Regions from separate parts of the Neorhizobium sp. T7_12 genome, predicted to be linked through region 1. Evidence: predicted binding sites of a transcription regulator. Region 1 holds the regulator's gene; each other region holds the start of a gene.
What was found. Region 1 encodes LexA, which represses DNA repair genes until DNA is damaged. Its sites were predicted from a motif close to TGTTCNNNNTGTGTTCNG; they were not measured.
Positions count from the first base shown of each region.

Region 2: a site for LexA is predicted at 3,130-3,147, ahead of C5J26_RS05400 (ATP-dependent helicase). Genes of this name have one in related genera too.
Region 3: a site for LexA is predicted at 3,897-3,914, ahead of C5J26_RS12570 (glycosyl transferase). Genes of this name have one in related genera too.

Region 1 is NZ_PVBK01000002.1:403,043-410,486, forward strand. Features, by position in the region: gene gltA (citrate synthase) at 1-598, opposite strand, end outside; gene C5J26_RS07955 (ComEC/Rec2 family competence protein) at 886-3,408, shown strand; gene lexA (transcriptional repressor LexA) at 3,389-4,108, opposite strand; gene C5J26_RS07965 (VOC family protein) at 4,309-5,181, shown strand; gene kdsA (3-deoxy-8-phosphooctulonate synthase) at 5,186-6,034, shown strand; gene eno (phosphopyruvate hydratase) at 6,145-7,419, shown strand.
Region 2 is NZ_PVBK01000001.1:1,092,791-1,100,234, reverse strand. Features, by position in the region: gene C5J26_RS05410 (efflux RND transporter permease subunit) at 1-1,667, opposite strand, end outside; gene C5J26_RS05405 (efflux RND transporter periplasmic adaptor subunit) at 1,664-2,908, opposite strand; gene C5J26_RS05400 (ATP-dependent helicase) at 3,187-5,667, shown strand; gene C5J26_RS05395 (AAA family ATPase) at 5,670-6,263, shown strand; gene C5J26_RS05390 (NAD(P)-dependent alcohol dehydrogenase) at 6,478-7,444, shown strand, end outside.
Region 3 is NZ_PVBK01000004.1:207,247-214,690, forward strand. Features, by position in the region: gene C5J26_RS12555 (tetratricopeptide repeat protein) at 4-1,839, shown strand; gene C5J26_RS12560 (4-(cytidine 5'-diphospho)-2-C-methyl-D-erythritol kinase) at 1,845-2,774, shown strand; gene moaB (molybdenum cofactor biosynthesis protein B) at 2,771-3,319, shown strand; gene C5J26_RS12570 (glycosyl transferase) at 3,323-3,841, opposite strand; gene C5J26_RS12575 (PA0069 family radical SAM protein) at 3,975-5,132, shown strand; gene C5J26_RS12580 (ribonuclease HII) at 5,303-5,971, shown strand; gene C5J26_RS12585 (nucleotidyltransferase domain-containing protein) at 5,968-6,735, opposite strand; gene C5J26_RS12590 (F0F1 ATP synthase subunit B) at 6,812-7,297, opposite strand; gene C5J26_RS12595 (F0F1 ATP synthase subunit B) at 7,302-7,444, opposite strand, start outside.

The sequences.
Region 1 (7,444 bases):
GCAGGAAGTTCGACGCATAGTCCAGGTTGTTCTGCGGATAAACGAAGGGTTGGCCGATATGGTACTTATAGGCCATTGCGGCAAGCGTCGGCATCTTGGCGATCATGCGCAGCGAAGCGACCATGCGCTGGTGCGGGTCGGTGATGTCGGTCGAGTCATGATAGAAGGCGGACAGAGCCCCGACGCAACCGCACATGACGGCCATCGGATGGGCGTCGCGGCGGAAGCCGGTGAAGAAGCGGCTCATCTGCTCATGCACCATCGTGTGATGGGTCACGCGATAGTCGAAGTCCTTCTTCTGCGCAGCGGTCGGCAGTTCCCCGTAAAGCAGCAGATAGCAGGTTTCCAGGAAGTCGCCATGCTCGGCCAGCTGTTCGATCGGATAACCGCGATGCAGCAGGATGCCCGCGTCGCCGTCGATATAGGTGATCTTGGATTCGCAAGACGCCGTCGAGGTGAAGCCCGGGTCGTAGGTGAAGGTGCCGGTGTGTTTGTAAAGAGCGCCGATATCGACCACGTCCGGACCGATGGTGCCCGACTTGACCGGCAGATCGACTTTTCTGTCACCGATTACCAGATTTGCGCTTGTATCCGTCATGCTGATCCTCCAACCTTTTGGCGGCATGGCGCCCAAAAAGCGCCACAAGAATTAAGCGTCCACAGTTTAGCTATATGATCCGAAAGCTGATGCCAAGCTGTCGTGACGGCATTTTGTGCAGCGCGAAAAAATATTGGGCAGCGGCTTTTGCTTGGATGTCCAACTTCCTGTTGCAGGCCTTTTTCGCGCCTCGGAATTCCCGATATTTAACCGTTGGTTGACGGCCGGGGAGGAAGCGCGCAGGTTGCATTGCCGCATGTCTGGCGGTTGGGCGAACAGAGCGTTTCATGCCGGAGGAAGATGCATTTCCGACGCATGCCGAGGCAGGGAAGCTGATATCCCGGCCGCCGGATCTCCGCATAAACGGAGGAGCATCCGACTCGGTCAAGGTCCGGGACCTAGCCGAGCTTTTTCCCGCGATCGAACGCAGCCCGCCGGTTCACACGTCAGACGGGTCCGTTCGCCGCTCGACGATCCGACGCCTCGACCGGCTGCGGCGCCGTCTCCCGGTCATGCTGGAAGAGGAGACGGTCTATGGCCATGGCTTCCTTTTTCTGCCCGTTATCGTCGGGGCAGGGGCCGCCTGTTGGTTTGTGCTGCCGCAGACCCCGGCTTTCTGGCCGTATTTCCTTCTTTTTTGCGTCTGCGCGATCTTTGTTGTCGTCTCGCGCTACCGGTCCGGTGCCACGCACCTGTTGCCGCTCGCTCTCGCACTCTTTCTCGCAGGCATGATGCTGGCGCAGTTCGAGACCTGGAGGCGGCCCACCGTCATTCTCGATACGCCGGTGACCACCGAGCTTGCCGGCGTGGTCGAGCGCAGGGAGATCGACGCCCAAGGGCGATGGCGTTATATCGTCCGCATCGAGCGGACCTCCAATCCGCAAGTCAGGCGCCCACCGCAGCGTGTATCGCTGCTCGCAAGGTCCCGCCATGAGCCGGCCCAAACCGGCGAGACGATCAGCGGCCGCGCTCGCATTTCACCCCCGTCCGGACCCGCCTTGCCGGGCCTCAACGACTTTGCCTTTTCTTCCTATTTCGACGGCATCGGTGCGGTCGGATTTTTCTATGGAGCGCCGAAAAAGCAGGCTGCTGTCCAATCAACCCGGAGCTGGATTGCGGAGGTCGAAACCCGGCTTTTCGATCTGCGCAGCGCAATCGCAACCCATATCCGGGTGACCGTGCCCGGAGATCCCGGCGCCTTTGCCGCGGCGATCGTCACCGACGAGCGCCGGGCAATTTCCGAAGACACCACCGAGGCGTTGCGACTGTCGGGCCTCGCCCATATCGTCGCCATTTCGGGGCTGAACATGGCGCTCGCCGCCGGCATCTTCTTTGTCGGCGTGCGCACGGTGCTTTCCGTCTTCACGGGCTTCGCGCAGGCCTATCCGGTCAAGAAGATCGCAGCACTCGGCGCGCTGATGATGGCGACGGCCTATTACCTGATCTCCGGTTTCGGCGTTTCCGCCGAGCGGGCCTATATCATGATGGCGATCATGCTCGTCGCGGTGCTTTTCGATCGGCCATCGATCAGCCTGCGCAATGTCGCGCTGTCCGCCCTGGTCATCATCGCCATGTCGCCCTCGGAAATATTGGGGCCGAGCTTCCAGATGTCGTTTGCCGCCACCGCCGCCCTGGTCGCCGGCTACGCACTCTGGAAACACAGGGCAGAACGCCGCGATCCCGAACCTCTGCCACTCCATCACCCCGTGGTGACGCCGGTGCTGGCATCCTGGAATTTCGCGGCCGGCATCTTCGTGACGTCGCTGATCGGCGGCATCTCGACCGCCATGTTTTCGGTCGAGCATTTCCACCGTATCGCCACCTACGGCCTTGCCGCCAATCTCGCCGCCATGCCGATCATCTCCTTCGTGGTCATGCCGGCGGGGCTGGCCGGCATGCTGCTGATGCCGTTCGGCCTCGATGCGCCCTTCATGAAGCTCATGGGCCTCGGCCTGGAGTGGGTGATCGCCATCGCCAAACACGTCGCCGCCTGGGGCGGCGATGTCGGCATAGGGCGACAGCATCCCTGGTTCCTAGCTGTCTCGACGGCAGGTTTCCTGCTGCTGACGCTCATGAGGACGAGACTGAGGCTGATAGGCCTGCCGCTGTTGGTGACCGCTCTACTGCTTTCCTGGCAGGAGCGGTCGATGTCCCTGCCGGATATCCTGATCTCGGAAGACGGGGCGATGGTAGCACTTCTAGACGGAGAAGGGGTCGCCACCAATCGCGCCCGCCCGCCCGACTTCGTCTACGGCCAATGGAAAAGGGCGCTTCTGCTCGGCGATCCGACCAAGCCTGAAATGTCGCCATCCAGGGACAAGCCACCCGACGACAAGCCGCCCGGCGACAAGCCGCCCGGCGAGAGAACCAAAGAGCGCCCCGAACTGACCCCGCAGCAACTCGAAACGGCAAAGTCGAGGATAAAACAGGCGCCTGCCGGCCGCTTCACCTGCAAGCCGACGGCCTGGTGTGCGGCAAGCACGGGCAAGGGCATCGTTATCGTTGTCGAGGACGGCCGTTATGCGGGTGCCGCCTGCGACGCCGCCAGTCTTGTCATTGCGCCGCGTGCCCGCTTCGACCAATGCCGGTCCGGCGCCCTGATGATCAACGGTGCCACGCTTCGCAAGACGGGTGCCCTGGAGATCTCCCTCAACGGCGCGACCGACATTCGGCGCTGGCAGATCCGTGCCGCCATGGCGGGCGCAGATCGTCCCTGGAGCCGGCACCGCCACTATGATTGGCGAAGCCAGGGTTTCGATAGTTCATTGCCGGAACCGCTCCGGCAGATGATCAGTGATACCGGCGGATGAGGCCGACGAGCTTGCCCTGGATCTTCACCCGGTCCGGCCCAAAGATGCGGGTCTCATAGGCTGGGTTGGCGGCTTCGAGGGCGATGGAGGCACCGCGGCGGCGGAAGCGCTTCAGCGTCGCTTCCTCGTCGTCCACCAGCGCCACGACGATGTCGCCCGGATTGGCCGTATTGCTGTTGCGGATGATCACGGTATCGCCGTCGAGAATGCCGGCCTCGATCATCGAATCGCCCTTGACCTCGAGCGCATAATGTTCGCCGGAACCGAGCATCTCGGCAGGCACGGCGATGTCATGCGTGTTGTTCTGGATCGCCGAGATCGGCACGCCGGCAGCGATGCGGCCCATGACCGGAACGGTGGTGGCGTTCGGTGAATCGTCGTTGGCGGCGGGTTTCTGAGGCGCCGCGACCGGCTGCGGTTTGCCGAGGCTGCCCTCGATGACGCTGGGCGAAAAACCGCGCCGTGGCTGCATGCTCGGCGAGTAGGCTTCCGGCAGCTTGATGACTTCGAGCGCCCGGGCCCGGTTCGGCAGGCGGCGGATGAAGCCGCGCTCCTCGAGCGCGGTGATCAGGCGGTGGATGCCGGACTTGGACGCGAGGTCGAGAGCATCCTTCATTTCATCGAATGACGGCGGGATGCCGGATTCCTTCATGCGTTCGTGAATGAACAGAAGCAATTCCTGTTGTTTGCGCGTGAGCATCTTTTGGCACCCTCAGAGTCGGAAACAAATCCAGAACGGACACTATATGTTCCATATGTGTTCTGCAAGTCCCTAAATTTCTGTGAAGTATGATGATTTTTTCTTCATAGATGCGTGCCAGATATCTCGAGCCACACCACTTGCGCGGCGCGAGCCCGCTGCCAAAGTAGCTTTGCGATTCCAATTCCGGGGGCCCTCGCGTGAATGCAAGACCAATCGATCATCTCGTGCTGCCGGTGGCGGGACTTACCGCTGCGCGTTCCCGGCTCACGAAGCTTGGTTTTACAGTTGCGCCCGACGCTTTTCATCCTTTCGGCACAGCCAATGCTTGCGTGTTCTTCTCGGATGGCAGCTACCTGGAGCCGCTGGCTCTTGCCAATCGCCGTCATGCAAGCGCTGCCGCCAAACGTGGCAACGTTTTTACCGCACGCGATCTGGCCTTCCGCAAGGGACGCGACAGGCAGGGCTTCTCGGCGCTCGTTGTCGCCACGCGCGACGCGATGGCCGATCACGCGCGTTTCAAGATGCGCGGCGTCTCGGCAGGCGACGTGCTGGAATTTTCCCGCGGGATGACCTTGGCCGACGGTTCCGAAACCCAGGCGAGCTTCCGGCTGGCTTTTGCCGGTGATGACCGGGCGCCCGACTTCCTGATGTTTTCCTGCCAGCGGATCAATCCCCTGCCGGCCGATCGCGGCGAACTGGAGCACCATTCCAATGCGGTCATGGGGCTGAGCAAGATCATCCTGTCGGCATCGGCGCCCTCCGATTTCGCACCCCTGGCCGAGCAGGTGCTGATGACGAAGGCCAAGCCAGAGGCTGCTTCGCTCGAGCTTGCGGCGGCAAATGCCCACATTCGCATCCTGCAGGATCACGAACTCGAGGCGGAATTCGCCCTGCCGCCGACGCCGGGTGCCGAGGGGCTGCGCGGCCGGGTGATCATCTTCAAGACGGCCGATCTTGCCGTGACAGAGATCACCCTTGCTGCTAATGACGTCGCATTCGTCCGCCGGGAGGGCCGTGTTCTCGTCTCGGCGGCGCCCGGCCAGGGTGTTTTGTTCGGCTTCGAGGAATAGGTTCATGGAAGTTACCGCAAATTCCAGCGTCTCCGTCGGCGAGGGAGACGGCAAGGTGGTTTTCGCGCAGGACGCAAAACTGTCGCTGATCGCCGGTCCCTGCCAGATGGAAAGCCGCGACCACGCCTTCATGATGGCAGGCGCGCTGAAGGAACTCTGCGGCAAGCTCGGTATCGGCCTCGTCTACAAATCCTCCTACGACAAGGCCAACCGCACGTCGATTTCCGGCAAGCGCGGCATAGGGCTCGAAACCGCCATGGAAATCTTTGCCGACCTCAAGAAGGAGTTCGGCTTTCCGGTCCTGACCGACATTCACACGGAAGAGCAATGCACCGTCGTGGCGGAAACGGTAGACATCCTGCAGATCCCGGCTTTCCTCTCCCGCCAGACGGACCTGCTTGTCGCAGCCGCCAGGACCGGCCGCGTCATCAACGTCAAGAAGGGCCAGTTCCTGGCGCCCTGGGACATGAAGAACGTGCTTGCCAAGTTCACCCAGAGCGGCAATCCGAACGTGCTGCTCTGCGAGCGCGGTGCTTCCTTCGGCTACAACACGCTGGTCTCCGACATGCGCTCGCTGCCGATCATGGCGTCGCTCGGCGCTCCGGTCATCTTTGATGCGACGCATTCGGTGCAGCAGCCGGGCGGGCAGGGCGCTTCGACCGGCGGCGACCGCACCATGGTGCCGGTGCTGGCGCGCGCAGCCGTCGCGGTCGGTGTCGCCGGCGTCTTTCTGGAAACCCACGAGGATCCGGACAACGCGCCCTCGGACGGCCCCAACATGGTGCATCTGAAGGACATGCCACGGCTGCTCGAAAAGCTGCTCGCGCTCGATGCCATCGCCAAGGCGGCTTGAGCCCGCCCACAAAAAGCGCGCAAACTGCTTCGATTGTAATTTTCGTGTCATTGATTATGAGACATTTTCAGTGACCTCGTGACGTCAAGTCCAAACCCAGGGAGAGACCCTTGACCGCCATCACCGATATCATCGCCCGCGAAATTCTCGACAGCCGCGGCAATCCGACCGTCGAGGTCGATGTCTATCTGGAAGACGGTTCGATGGGCCGCGCGGCCGTTCCGTCGGGCGCCTCCACCGGCGCCCATGAAGCCGTTGAACTGCGTGACGGCGGCAAGCGCTATCACGGCAAGGGCGTCGAAAAGGCGGTCGAAGCCGTCAACACCGAGATCTTCGATGCGATCGGCGGTTTCGATGCCGAAAGCCAGATCCATATCGACAAGACGATGATCGCGCTCGACGGCACGCCGAACAAGTCGCGCCTCGGCGCCAATGCCATCCTCGGCGTCTCGCTCGCCGTCGCCAAGGCTGCCGCCGAAACGTCGGGCCTGCCGCTCTACCGTTATGTCGGCGGCCCCAACGCCCATGTCCTGCCGGTGCCGATGATGAACATCATCAACGGCGGCGCGCATGCCGACAACCCGATCGACTTCCAGGAATTCATGGTCATGCCGGTCGGCGCCGATACGCTGAAGGACGCCGTGCGCATGGGCTCGGAGATCTTCCACGTCCTCAAGAAGGAACTGGCGGCCCAGGGTCACAATACCAATGTCGGCGACGAAGGCGGTTTCGCACCGGGCCTGAAGAGCGCGTCGGAGGCCCTCGACTTCATCATGAAATCGGTCGAGAAGGCCGGTTACACGCCTGGCGACGACGTTTGCCTGGCGCTCGATTGCGCCTCGACCGAATTCTTCAAGAACGGCAAGTACGAAATGGAAGGTGAGGGCCGCACGCTCGAGCCGGAAGCCATGGCCGATTACCTGGCCGAGCTTGCAGCCAAGTACCCGATCATTTCAATCGAAGACGGCATGGCCGAAGACGATTGGGCCGGCTGGAAGTACCTGACCGACAAGATCGGCGCCAAGTGCCAGCTCGTCGGCGACGACCTGTTCGTCACCAACTCGGCGCGCCTGCGCGACGGCATCAAGATGGGTGTCGCCAACTCCATCCTCGTCAAGGTCAACCAGATCGGCTCGCTGTCGGAAACGCTCGATGCGGTCGAGACGGCACACAAGGCGAGCTATACCGCCGTCATGTCGCACCGTTCGGGCGAAACGGAAGATTCGACCATCGCCGATCTTGCCGTCGCCACCAATTGCGGACAGATCAAGACCGGCTCGCTGTCGCGTTCCGATCGGCTGGCCAAATACAACCAGCTCATCCGCATCGAGGAAATGCTGGGCCCGCAGGCCGTTTATGCCGGCCGCGGCATCCTGAAAGCCTAAGGCTTTTCGATCCGATATTTGCCAT
Region 2 (7,444 bases), on a different contig from region 1:
TTGTAGGCGGCAATCGAGAAGACCACCGACACGACGATGACGACCAGCGGCGCATTGAGGCAGAACCGCAGCGAAGACGCATAGACCCTGGCGAACCCGTTGCCGAAGGCGCCGAGGAGACCGTGGTCCTCCTTCATCGGCTTGGTCAGCATGCGCGAGGCGAGCATCGGGCAGAGCGTCAGGGCGGTGACCGACGACAGCGCCACCGAGAAGGCGAGCACGAAGCCGAATTCCTTGAACAGGCCGCCGATCTGGCCGGGCAGGAAGGACAGCGGAATGAAGACGGCGGCAAGCGTCGCCGTGGTCGCGATGACGGCGAAGAACACTTCCTGGGTGCCGAGCACGGCGGCGGCGCGCGGACCCATGCCTTCTGCTCGGCGCCGGACGATGTTTTCGAGCACGACGATCGCGTCGTCGACGACGAGACCGGTCGCGAGCACGATCGCCAGCAGGGTCAGGATGTTGATCGAGAAACCGACGAGGTAGATCGCCACCAGCGTGCCGATCAGCGCCACCGGCATGGTGATCGCTGGAATCAGCGTGGCGCGCCAGTCGCGCAGGAAGAGGTAGATGACCACGACGACGACCGCGGCCGACAGCATCAATGCGATCTCGACTTCGTGCAGCGCGCCCTGAATGAAGATCGCGTCGTCGCCGGTGATGGCGATGCGGGCGCCTTCCGGCAGCGCCTTCTGCATCTCCGCGACAGCCGCCTTGACGCCTTCGGAAATGTTGAGCGTGTTCGACTGCGCCTGGCGGATGATGCCGAGACCGACGCCCTGCACGCCGTTGGCACGCAGCACGGTCGTGCCGTCATCCGGGCCGAGTGCCACGGTCGCCACGTCGCGGACGCGGACATTCGGGCCGATCAGAACGTTTTCGAAATCCTGCGGCGTGGTGAGGTTGGCGGTGGCGCGAACGACGATATCCTGGGTCGTGCTCTTCAGCGAGCCGGCCGGAACGTCGAGCGCCGCGCTCGACAGCGCATTGGAAACGTCGGCAACAGTCAGGCCGCGGCCGGCCAGGGCGGACTGGTTGACATCGACGCGAAACACCTTGTCCTGATCGCCGTAAAGTTCGACGTCCGCGACACCTTCGACGGCGGCAAGCCGGTCAACCACCTCGTTGTTGACGAGCTGGGTGAGGTCTTCCATCGACATGTTCGACGACGTGACCGCAAGGCGCATGATGGCGTCGGAATCGGCGTCCGCCTTGACGATGCGTGGTTCGTCGGCATCGTCCGGCAGCTGGTTGACGACACGGCCGACCGCATCGCGCACGTCGTTTGCCGCTTCCGACAGATCGACGCTGTCGGAAAACTCCATCGTCACCCGGCTGGAGCCGAACTGCGACTGCGAGGACAGAGCCTTGAGGCCGGAGACGCGCGCGACGGCGCCCTCGATGACCTGGGTGACTTCCTGGTCCATCGTCTGCGGCGAGGCGCCGTCGTAATTGGTGCGCACCGTGATGACCGGCTGGTCGACGTCGGGAAGTTCGCGCACCTCGACGCCGGCGAGAGCCGCAAGACCCGCAACGACCAGCAGCGTGTTCAGAACCGCGGCAAGGATCGGCCGGCGGACGAAGAGGGCGGTAAAGCTCTGCGCGGATTTCTCCGCCTCGGCCTTCCCCTCGTCGTCATGGCCAACGCCTGGGAGTTCGATCTTCATTGGCGCGCTACCTCAGCCGTTTCCGGCGCGCCGAGGATCCGGACCGGCGCCCCTTCCCTCACACGCTGCAGGCCTTCGGTCACGATCCTGTCGCCCTCTTTGAGCTCGCCGCCCACGAGGACCGCATCGGGGTTGCGCTGGACGACGCGCACCCGGGTCTTGACGGACTTGTTGTCCCTGACCTGCCAGACATACGAACCTTCGCCGTCCCACTGGATGGCCAGCGGATCGACCGCCGGATATCTTTCGCCGGCAAAGCGCATGCCGACGTTGAAGGCCATGCCGGCGCGCAGCACGTCGCCAGGATTTTCCACCCGGGCGCGGATGCGCATCGTGCGGCTTGCCGGATCGATGCGGTTGTCGATCGCCTCGACCTTGCCGGAAAAGACCTGGCCCGGACGGGCGATCGAGCTCGCCTCGACCGGCTGGCCCGGCTCGATCGCAACCGCGAAACGCTCCGGCGCCCAGAAATCGACCAGAATGGCCGTACGGTCGTCGATCGTCACGATATTGGTCTGGGTGGTGACGTTGTCGCCGATATTGACCGCGACGATGCCGGCAATGCCGTCGATCGGGGCGGCGATATCGCGGCGCTTGAGATTGAGTTCGGCGGTGGAGAGTGCGAGTTTTGCGGCCTGTTCGGCGATCTGCGCATCGAAAACGTCGAGGCGCGAGAACGACTGCAGGTTCTTGTAGGAAGCGGATTTTTCCTGGGCGCTGGCCAGCGCCACCCGCGCCTTGTCGCGCTCGATCGTCTGCTCTTCGTCGTCGAGGCGGGCCAGAACCTGGCCCTTGGTGACCTTTTGGCCCGACGTCACCATGATCTCGTTGATGGTACCGGAAGCCTGCGGCATGACGACGACCGACTGGATGGCCTGACCGCTGCCGATCGCCGAGAGACGGTCGTTGACGGTGCCGATGGCGACCGGCTGGGCGACGACGAGCGTCGCGCGGTTGCCGCCCTGGGCACCACCCTGCCCGCCTGCCCCGCGCTGCCCATTCTGCGCAGCGCCCTGAGCTCCGCCCTCGCCTTGCGGACGCGCCGCTGCATTGCCGTTGGCACCACCCGCTGGAGCGGGTGCGGGCTGGGCTGCGGTTCTCGGAATGACGGCGGCGATCACTTCACCGGGAATGCCCATCTTTGTCAGGGTTCCGCCGGCGCTCGGCACCAGGTAGACCCACAGGCCGAGCGCTCCGGCCAGGACTACGATACAGAGCAGAAGCTGTTTCCAAATCCGCATTCAATTCTCCGATGGCGGCACCAGGAGGCCATTATTGCTCGGGAGTATCCTTTTTTGCGGGTGCTCACGCAATGGGTGTTCGGCAACCTTACAAAAATGTAACCTCACGGAATTTCACGGATATGTTAGGCCGGAGGCATACATATACTCCTAAAATCGCCGCTTTCGCAGTGGGCAACCGGCGGCCTCTTCACAATTTGGCCTTGCCTTGTGTGAACAGTCGGAATGAAAGCAGAACATTTTCTGGTCTTTCAGGTCCGAATCACTACATTGGCCGCATGACGAACAGTTTCGACGACATTCCGTTCTTCGACGAAGAACCTGAGCAGGCGCAGCGCAAGGGCCCGGCCCCCGCCTTGGCGCAGCCGGCCGGAAACGGCGGCCTCGGCATCGCCGCGCGCGCCATGGCGGCCCGCGACCAGCACCGGGCGCCCGACTATCTCGCAGGCCTCAACCCGGAACAGCGCGAAGCGGTCGAGACGCTCGACGGCCCTGTCCTCGTGCTCGCGGGCGCGGGCACGGGAAAGACGCGGGTGCTGACCACCCGCATCGCCCACATCCTCGCGACCGGCAGGGCCTTCCCTTCGCAGATCCTCGCCGTCACCTTCACCAACAAGGCAGCGCGCGAGATGAAGGAACGCGTCGGCGTTCTGGTCGGCGGCGCGGTCGAGGGCATGCCCTGGATGGGCACTTTCCACTCGATCGGCGTAAAACTGCTGCGCCGCCATGCGGAACTCGCCGGCCTGCGCTCCGACTTCACCATTCTCGACACCGACGACGTGGTGCGGCTGATCAAGCAGCTCATCCAGGCGGAGGGGCTGGATGACAAACGCTGGCCGGCAAAACAGTTCGCCGGCATGATCGACACCTGGAAGAACAAGGGCCTGACGCCGCCGGACATTGCCGAAGGCGACGCCCGTGCGTTTGCCAACGGAAAGGGCCGCGAGCTTTATGCAGCCTACCAGGCGCGGCTTCGCACGCTGAACGCCTGCGATTTCGGCGATCTGCTGCTGCACCCGATCGCGATCCTCCGCAAGAACCCGGATCTTCTGAAGGAATATCACGGCAAGTTCCGCTACATCCTCGTCGACGAGTACCAGGACACCAACACGGCCCAATACATGTGGCTGCGGCTGCTTGCGCAGCGGCCGAAGGACGTTCCCCAGAACGTCTGCTGCGTCGGCGACGACGACCAGTCGATCTATGGCTGGCGCGGCGCCGAAGTCGACAACATCCTGCGCTTCGAGAAGGATTTTCCGGGCGCCAAGGTGATCAAGCTCGAGCGCAACTACCGCTCCACCGAACACATCCTGGGTGCCGCCGGCCATCTGATCGCCCATAACGAGGGCCGCCTCGGCAAGACCCTGTTCACCGACCGCTCCAACCCCGACGACGAGAAGGTGGTGGTGCATGCCGCCTGGGATTCGGAAGAGGAAGCCCGCGCCGTCGGCGAGGAGATCGAGAACCTCCAGCGCGGCAAGCACAAGCTCAACGACATGGCGATCCTGGTGCGCGCCTCGTTCCAGATGCGCGAGTTCGAAGACCGGTTCGTGACACTAGGCCTCAACTACCGCGTCATCGGCGGCCCGCGCTTCTACGAGCGGCTCGAGATCCGCGACGCCATGGCCTATTTCCGCATGGTCTGCCAGCCCTCCGACGACCTTGCCTTCGAGCGGATCATCAACACCCCAAAGCGCGGCCTCGGCGACACGACCGTGCGCTACCTGCACGACTATGCCCGCGCCCGCGACATCCCCATGCTGCAGGCGGCGGCCGACCTCATCGAGACCGACGAGATGAAGCCGAAGGCGCGCAAGGCGCTGTTCGACGTGGTGACCGACTTCCGCCGCTGGCAGGGTCTGCTGGAAAACATGCATCACAAGACGCTGGCCGAGCAGATCCTCGACGAGAGCGGCTATACCGCCATGTGGCAGAACGACAAATCGGCCGAAGCGCCGGGACGGCTGGAAAACCTCAAGGAACTCGTGCGTTCCATGGAAGCCTTCGAGAGCATGCGCGGCTTCCTCGAACACGTCTCGCTGGTCATGGATGCGGAGAACAACGAAAACCTCGATGCCGTCTCGATCATGACGCTGCATTCGGCCAAAGGCCTGGAATTCGACACCGTCTTCCTGCCCGGCTGGGAGGAAGGCCTGTTTCCGCATCAGCGGGCGCTCGACGAGGGCGGCCGCTCGGGGCTGGAAGAAGAACGCCGCCTCGCCTATGTCGGTCTGACGCGCGCCAAACACCGCTGCCATATCTGGTTCGTCTCGAACCGCCGCATTCACGGCCTATGGCAATCGACCATGCCGTCGCGCTTCCTCGACGAACTGCCGGCAGCCCATGTGGATGTCGCGGCCTCCGACAGCAATTACGGCGGTTATGGCGGCCGCGGCGGTTACGGCCAGTCGCGTTTCGACAAGGCCGAACCCTTCGCCAACAATTATTCCACACCCGGCTGGAAACGCGCCCAGGCCAACAAGACCGACGCCACCCGCGACAACTGGGGCACCCGCTCCGGCCACGCCGTGGAACGCATCGGCTACGGCGAAAGCGGCCCGCGCACCCGCACGATCGACGGCGAACTGGTGGCCAAATCGGTCGCCGACAAGCCCTCGCAATTTTCGGTCGGCGACCGGGTGTTTCACGTCAAGTTCGGCAACGGCAACATCTCGGCGATCGAGGGGAATAAGCTGACGATCGAGTTTGATCGGGCCGGAGAGAAGCGGGTGCTGGATGGGTTTGTGGAGCGGGTGTGAGCTTGGATGCTGCTGTAGGGCCTGACGACCAGATTGAAATCCTGCTGCTGACTGGACCTGCGGGCGTCGGCAAATCCACTCTTTCCTGGGAGATCTCTGCTCGCCTCGCCGAGGCCGGTATTGCGCATGCGACGATCGAAAGCGACGAACTGGACCGGATATTCCCGCGCCCTTCGCGCCAGGATCTGGAGCGGCTGTCTCCCGGCACGATCGATGTCAGTGCCCTCACCCTCAAGGCGATATGGTCAACTTACAAGGAGCTGGGGAGCAAGCGCCTGATCCTGTCAGGCGTGATGATGCACCTGGATTTCGACAGAAGGTGGATCACGTCGGCGATACCCGGCGCCAGGTTCACTGTCGTTCGCCTGATGGCTACAGAAGAGAACATTGCCAGCAGATTGGCCCGGCGAGAAACTGAAGGAAGCATGGAGGATCAACTCGGACGTTCTCTCCGGCAGATGAACCGCATAGCGACCGAAACGGGCAAGGATATTCTTTACATAAATACCGACGGACGCACCACTTCCGAGATCACAGACGAGGTTTTAGCCAGGATAGACTGGCTAAAACCACAAAACAGGACTGAAATCCTCTAGACCTGCTTGGCTACCAGAACAGCCACATGTTCCCGCAACGTCGCCTCCCTCACCTCACCGCATACGCGCCAGGCTTAGGATTTGGCGGAATCCTGCGAGAAACCGAGCGACCGATACGCCTCTTCCCATTGTCCGGCGGACAGTCAACCTTGTCAGCCTCCCTGTCTCCCGCTACCTCAAGCACCGGAGCTTTGGAATTTTAAGGGAGGAATTCATGAAAGCCATCGTCACAGCCCCTGGCGGGCTCGATGCCCTGAAGCTTGTCGATCTGCCGGACCCTGGCAAACCGGGCCGGGGCGAGATCCGGGTGGCGCTGCATGCGAGCTCGATCAATTTTCATGACCTGAGCGTCGCAAGCGGCAGGACGCCGACCGATGGGCGGGTTCTGATGGCGGATGGCGCCGGCGTGGTCGAGGAGGTCGGCGAAGGGGTGATCGAGTTTAAGCCGGGCGACCATGTGGTCTCCTGCTTCTTTCCGGACTGGCAGGATGGTCCGCCGCTACCGGGCGGTTTTTCGCGCACGCCGGGCGACGGGATCGACGGGTTCGCGACGGAATATGCGGTGCGGCCGGTGAGCGCCTTCACGCTCGCTCCAACAGGGTTCAGCCATGTGGAAGCGGCAACGATCACCACGGCCGGCCTGACCGCCTGGCGGGCGCTGGCCGAGCTTGGGCGACTGAAGGCCGGCGAGACTGTGCTGGCGCTTGGCACGGGCGGCGTGTCGATCTATGCGCTGCAGATCGCCAAAGCCATGGGCGCGCGGGTGGCAATCACCTCCTCCTCCAACGACAAGCTGGAGCGGGCCAGAAAGCTCGGCGCCGAGTTTACGGTCAACTACAAGGACCATGCCGACTGGGGCAAGCAGGTCTTCGACTGGACCGGGGGCCGCGGTGTCGATCACGTGGTGGAGGTCGGCGGTCCGGCGACGCTCGGCCAGTCCATCCAGGCGGTGAAGATGGGCGGCCATATCGCCATGATCGGCGTCTTGACCGGCCCGCGCGGCGAGGTGCCGACCGCGGCGTTGATGGGCAAGCAGGCGGTTCTGTCGGGCATTCTGGTCGGCAGTCGCCGCCAGCAGCAGGATTTCGTCCGGGCGCTCGATACGGGGCTGGTCAGGCCGGTGATCGACAGGGTGTTTCCGCTCGAAGAACTTGCCGACGCGTTTCGCTACGAGATGAGCG
Region 3 (7,444 bases), on a different contig from region 1:
TTTATGCGGCAGAAATCCAGCCTTCTTCTGCTCTCCAGTGCGGCGCTTGCAACTGTTCTCCTGTTTGGAACGGTAGCCAATGCGGCGACGGCGGAAGTGAAGCCAGCGGTGAAAGACACGGTGACGTTCGGCCCTGGCAACGTGAAGACGTTTTCCGGTGCATTTCTGGCCGCACGGACAGCCGACGTCGACCATGACTACGACACTGCGATCGCGCTCTACCGCAAGGCGCTGGCTTTCGATGCCGCCAACCTGGAAATCCGCGAGCGGCTGATGATCTCGCTGTTGCTCAACGGCGATTTCGACCAGGGCCTCGCTGAAGCCAACGCGCTCAAGGACGACAAGGCCGTCGAGCGGATCACCAAGATCGTCCGCGGTCTCGATGCCCTGCGCGCCAAGAAGTTCGATACCGCCAAGAAGGTTCTTGCCTACGAAGGCCCGAACGATCTCGACCGGCTGACCCACCAGCTTCTTTCCGCCTGGGCGGATGTCGGCGCCGGCAAGGGCAAGCAGGCGATGGCCGGCATCAACAACCTCAAGGGACCGGCCTGGTACAAGGTATTCACCGATTACCATCTCGGCGCCATGGCGCTGGTGACCGGCGATATCGGCACGGCGCGGCAGCACCTCAATACCGCCGTCACCAACAAGGAAGCCGTCGCCACCGCGCCGGACACCTTTATGCGCGCGGTCATGGCGCTTGCGCGTCTCGAAGCGGCAGCCGGCAACAAGCAGAAGGCGCTGGACGCGATCTCCGTCGGTGACGGCATGGTCTCCAACTATGCGCCGCTGAAGGCCCTGCGCCAGAGCATCGAGAAAGGCCAGAAGCCCGAACAGCAGGTGAGCAATGCCGCAGAAGGCGCGGCCAGCGTGCTGTTTTCGATCGGCGGGGCGCTGAACCGCCAGGGCGCCGAGGACATGGTCTCGCTCTACCTGCAGATTTCCCATGCGCTCGACCCCAAGAGCGCCGATACGCTGATCCTGCTCGGCGGCATCGCTGAAAAGCTCAAACAGCCGGAGCGCGCCATCAAGTTTTACGCCAGCGTTCCGGCCGATTCGCCGATGCGCCGCATTTCCGAGCTGCAGCTCGGCGTGACGCTTTCCGATACCGGCAAGGTGAATGAGGCCAAGCAGCACCTGAAGTCGCTGATCGACTCCGATCCGTCCGACATCCGCAGCTACATCGCCTATGGCAGCGTGCTTTCCGATGCCAAGGACTACAAGACCATGGCGGAGACCTACGACAAAGCTGCCGAGGTCATCGGGCCTGTGCCGAAGCCCGGCGACTGGACGATCTTCTTCCAGCGCGGCATCGCCTACGAGCGGCTCAAGAACTGGGCGAAGGCCGAGCCGAACTTCCGCAAGGCGCTCGAGCTCAACCCGGAACAGCCGCAGGTCCTCAACTATCTCGGCTATTCGCTGGTCGACATGAACAAGAACCTCGACGAAGGTCTCGACATGATCAAACGGGCCGTCGATGCACGGCCGGATGACGGGTATATCGTCGACTCGCTCGGCTGGGCCTATTTCCGGATGAGCAAGTTCGACGATGCCGTGACCGAGCTGGAACGTGCGGTGCAGCTGCGTGCCGGCGATTCGACGATCAACGACCATCTCGGCGATTCCTACTGGCGCGTCGGGCGCAAGCTCGAGGCCGTCTACCAGTGGAACCGGGCTCTGATCTCGGAAGGCGAGGACATCAACCGCGAGCAGATCAAGGAGAAGATCGAGAAGGGCCTGGCGCCGCTCGATCCGAACGCCACGACTGCCGACCGCAGCCCGACGGAGCCCGCGGCACCTGCCCCGCCGGCGCCGGCCAATCCCGACAAGAAATCCTGACGCGCATGTTCCTGGACAATCCGTCATCTGACAAATGGCTCGCCGACAAGGCGGGCCTGTTCGAACTGGCGCCCGCCAAGATCAATCTCGCGCTGCACGTGACCGGCCAGCGGGCCGACGGTTATCATCGGCTCGAAAGCATCGTGACTTTTGCGGACACCGGGGACCGGCTGTGCTTTAGCGAGGCAGACGCCGACGATCTTTCCGTTTCCGGCCGGTTCGCCTCGCTGCTGCCGACCTCGCCGGAAGGCAAAAAGGGCAATCTCGTGCTGAAAGCGCGCGATCTCCTGCGCGCGGCGTTGGAGGATAAAGGCATTTCGGCGCCGCCGGTAGCCATCCATCTCGAAAAGAACCTGCCGGTCGCAGCCGGCATCGGCGGTGGTTCGGCTGATGCGGCAGCTGCCCTGCGCGGCCTGATGCGCTTCTGGAATGCCAACCTGCCGGATGGGGAACTGGCAGCGCTCGCGCTTTTGCTCGGCGCCGATGTGCCTATGTGTCTCAAGAGCGAGGCGCTGATGGCGAGGGGCATAGGCGAGGAACTGACCGCGCTTCCCGACTTGCCCTCGCTGTCGCTGGTGCTCGGCAATCCGCTCGTCGGCGTCTCGACCCCCGATATCTTCCTGCGCCTGACGCAGAAGGAAAACGCGGCGATCGGGCCCTTCGACAGCGACTGGATCGGCTTCCTGAAAACCCTGCGCAACGATCTTGAACCGCCGGCGCGATCGCTGGTGCGCGAGATCGACCAGATCTCCAGCCTGATCGGCGCGGAGGGCACCATGCTGACGCGGATGTCCGGTTCCGGCGCCACCTGTTTCGGGATATTTCCTTCCTTCGAAGCGGCGGAAAAGGCGATGGAAAACCTTAACGGCCAGAAGCCGGAATGGTATTTTCAGGCGGTGAAAACCGTCGGACAGGTGCCCGAGAAAACCCAATGAACCGGATTGACGAAACCCGTTCCTTCATCCCCGTCGGCATCGCCGTGCTGACCGTCTCCGACACGCGCACGCTTGCCGACGACAAGTCCGGCGACACGCTGGTGGCGCGGATCACTGAAGCCGGCCACGAACTGAAGGCACGGGCGATCGTGACGGACGACAAGGACCGCATTGCCGGCCAGGTGCGGGAATGGACGCTCGATCCCGATATCGACGTGGTGATTACCACAGGCGGCACGGGTTTTACCGGCCGGGACGTGACGCCCGAGGCGCTGGAGCCGCTGTTCGAAAAGCGCATGGACGGCTTTTCGGAGGTGTTCCACCGCATTTCCTACGACAAGATCGGCACCTCGACGATCCAGTCGCGGGCGACCGGCGGCGTGGCGAACGCCACTTTCATCTTCGTGCTGCCGGGTTCGCCCGGCGCCTGCAAGGATGCCTGGGACGGTATCTTGAAGGCGCAGCTCGACTACCGCCACATGCCCTGCAATTTCATCGAGATCATGCCGCGGCTCGACGAGCACCTGAAGCGCGGCGGCAAATAGCCGCTACCGGACTGCCGCTGCCACCCAGGCCGGAATAATCTCGCTGGCGAGCTTCGATACCTTCTGGCCGCGTGCCAGCGCTTCCAGGTCCATCCCCGATTTTGCGAGCGCGATCGCCTGCCGCTTCGGCAGCAGCATGCCGTATTCCAGCGGCGGCACGCTTCGGCCGATGCGCTTGAAGAACGGCCGCCGGTAATTGCGCGCCGGCGCGAAGCGGGCCGGCTGCTTGTTGAGCGCTATATATTCCATCACCTCGTCGATCCAGCCGGCCTGCAGCCGGGCGCCGGGTTCGACGAGCAACAACCATTCTCCACGGGCGCCGCGCAAAATATCCTTGATGTCCCAATGGCCGTAAAAACGACAGCCGGCCGCATCGGCGACGCGGGAGGAACCGTCCCGCGAACCGTGGTCGAGCACCACGACATCGCTCACAAGCCCCTCCACCGCAGCGGAAACGAGCACCGAGAGCGTTTGCGCCAGCTCGGATTCCTGATCGCGGCATTCCATGATGACAGTCAGCATTCCTGACATGTAACGCATTGCCACAAGGAACGCCAGAAACGCGGACCTTCAATTTTGTTCTTGCAATGTTCTCATTTCAGCGCTAGGAATTTAGTCATCAGGAACGGGGAATTTCCCCTTCAGGAGCTAACCCATGAACGAGCTGCATCAGTTGCGGCAGGACGCTTTCGCGCCTGCCCATACGGCCGATATTGCCGATGCGTTGGTCAAATCCTCCGGTCTTCGGGTGGAGATCGACCGGCGTCGCGGGCGCGGTGCGGGGCTCAACCCCAGCGGCCGTTTCGAGGAAGAGCGCCGCGAGGCATTCGATGACGGCTGGCAGACACTGGAGGAGCTCGAACCGTTCAGGACCGAGGTGCAGGTGGAGAAGCCACGCACCGCGATCACCCGCAACGAATCGCCCGACCTTTCCTTCGATCGCTCGATCAATCCCTATCGGGGCTGCGAACATGGCTGCATCTATTGCTTCGCCCGGCCGACGCACAGTTTCATGGGGCTTTCGCCCGGCCTCGATTTCGAGTCGAAGCTGTTCGCCAAGCCTGACGTGCCGAAACTGCTCGAACGGGAGCTGAGCCGCCCGGACTACAAGGTGCGGGCGATCGCGATCGGCACCAATACCGACCCCTACCAGCCGATCGAGCGGGAATGGCGAATCATGCGGCAGATCCTCGAAGTACTGCAGAAGGCCAACCACCCCGTCGCGATCGTTACCAAGTCGGCGCTGATCACCCGCGACATCGACATCCTTGCCGACATGGCTTCGAAAGGGCTTGCGAAGGTCGGGATCTCGGTCACCACGCTCGACCGCAAGCTTGCCCGCACCATGGAGCCGCGCGCCTCGACCCCTCCCAAGCGCCTCACTGCCATCAAGGCGTTGACCGATGCCGGTATCCCGACTGCGGTCATGGTGGCACCCGTCATTCCGGCGCTCAACGACCATGAGATCGAGCGGATCCTCGACGCCGGCCATGCGGCAGGGGCGACGGAAGCGAGCTACGTGCTGCTGCGCCTGCCGCTGGAGGTGAGCCCCCTCTTCCGGGACTGGCTGTTGCAGAACTATCCGGACCGCTATCGGCATGTGATGTCGCTCGTCCGCTCGATGCGCGGCGGCAAGGATTACGACGCCGAATGGGGCAAGCGGATGAAGGGCGCCGGTCCCTATGCCTGGCAGATCGGCCGGCGTTTCGAGATGGCGACCAAGCGGCTCGGCATGGTGCGGCGCGGCCTGCCGCTGCGCGACGACATTTTCCTCCGCCCCGACGGCGGCGGTATCCAACTCTCGCTGCTCTGACCGGACCCTCTTCCGGTTTCATTGCGAATTCCCATTTCCGACGCGACCCGCCCTGTCCCCCGCGTCGGAAAAATACCCCGGGTTCCACCGCCGCCCCTCGGTGGATAGCGACGCCGCAATCGCTTGGCCGGGGGTTGCAGGAGGTCGGGACGACGTGCGAGGTTGCCGCCATGTTACCTCGCACGTCGCCCGATTCTCCGATGCTTTTCGAAGATGTTCCGCTGGTTCCGGATTTCAGTCTGGAGCTTGTGGCACGCCAGGCCGGCCATTGGCCGGTCGCAGGCACCGACGAGGCGGGACGCGGGCCGCTGGCAGGCCCGGTCGTGGCCGCCGCCGTCATCCTCGACCCCGGCAATATCCCGGACGGCCTCAACGATTCCAAGCAACTCACCGCAGCCCAGCGGGAAATTCTGTTCGAGGCGATCATGGCGACGGCCGAAGTGTCGATCGCCGCGTCCGGCCCACGCCATATCGACGAGCGCAACATCCTGCGCGCCAGCCTCGACGCCATGCGCCGCGCGGTGGCGGGGCTTGCCGTGACGCCGGCCTATGTGCTCGCCGACGGCCGTGACGTGCCGCAGGGGCTCTGCTGCCCCGGCAAGGCGGTCATCAAGGGCGATGCCCGCTCCGTGTCGATCGCCGCCGCCTCGATCATCGCAAAAGTCACCCGCGACCGGATGATGACCCGCGCGCACCTGGTCTTCCCCGGTTACGGTTTTGCCAACCACGTCGGTTACGGGACGCCCCAGCACCGCGCCGGCATCGAGACGCATGGCCCATGCTTGCTGCACCGGATGAGCTTTCGGCCGCTCAAAAAGGATGATCTGCCGGAAAGCTAACCGGCACTCCTTCCCCATTTACGCCATTCGGGCAACGCGTCGGCGCGATAGCCATCGAACAGCAGTCCCCCATGTGCGGCGAAGACTTGTTCCGCGCAATCCAGGACCAGCTTAGCCTCTCCTTCGCGAAACAGCATGTCGAAGGCCTCGACGAATGCATCGCCCAGCACGGGATCGAATGCTGTCATCTGCCGCGGCAGCCATTTTCCGGCCCCCGACCATTGCCCGTTGCTGCGCAGGATGAAATCACCGAGCGCCTGATAAAGCGCCGAGCCAATCGCCACCCGTTCGAACTCAGGCCGTTCGTCGGCAAGATCGGTCAGCAGGCTCGATATGGCATAACGCATGCGGTCGAGCGCATCCTGGTCCAACTGCGGCGGGCCTTTGACCAGGAGAGTTTCGGTCTCGCGGCGAAGCTCATCCGCTCGCTGCGGCCGCGGACCGATAGGAATTCCTTCGGTCACCATGCGGATCAGCACGGGGCGGCCCGCTTTTACATCCGCCTCAAGAAACCAGCGCAAGGTCCCCTCGTCATGTACCAGGGCTTCGAACGGCACGCCTTCGAAGACCTCCGAGCGGCGATGGGCATGCGGCAGGGCAGAATGCAGTACGACGAGATCAATATCGGAGGATGGCGTTCCCGTGCCACGCATGATGGAGCCGGCCACGAAGGCGAAGTCCGCATCGGCAAACCGCTCCGCCAGAAACCGTTCGGTTAGCGACAGTGCTCGTTCCCTCGACAGACTTCCCGCAACCAAAGCCATCACGATCCTCCTTTCGCCCAAAACAAAAAAAGCCGGGGTTTTCGCCCCGGCTTCTGGAAGTCTTGTGTGACTGAAATCAGTTCAGTCTCGACTGCACCTTGCCGACGGCGTCCTGGAAGAGCGTGTCCTGGGTGGAGGCATCGGCCTTGCGGGCGATGACGCTCTGGGCAGCGGCAATTGCGAGATCGACTGCGGCAGCGCGCACAGCGCCGATCGCTTCGGCCTCGGCCTGTTTGATCTTCTGCTCGGAAAGCGCGTTGCGGCGAGTGACGAATTCGTCGGTCTTCTGGCGAGCTTCCTCGGTCAGGGCCGCAGCTTCACGCTCGGCGACAGCCACGATCTGGGCGGCTTCCGCTTCGGCTTCCTTGCGCTTGCGCTGGTATTCGGCGAGCAGGGTTTGCGCTTCTTCGCGCAGACGCTTGGCTTCGTCGAGCTCCTTGCCGATGTTGGCGGCGCGCTCGTCGAGCGACTTCGCCATCATCCCCGGCACTTTCAGGTAAACGATCAGGGCCAGGAAGATGACGAGAGCGACAAGTGCGAAAAATGTTGCATCCAATGTCATTGGATCAGGCCTCCGTCTTCGCGGCTGCAACTGCAGCCTTGATGTCGTCGCCGCTTGCCTTGGCGCCGATCAGCTGATCGACGATGGCGGTGGCGGTCTCTTCGGCGATCTGGCCAACCTCTGCGAAAGCTTTTGCCTTGATCTCGC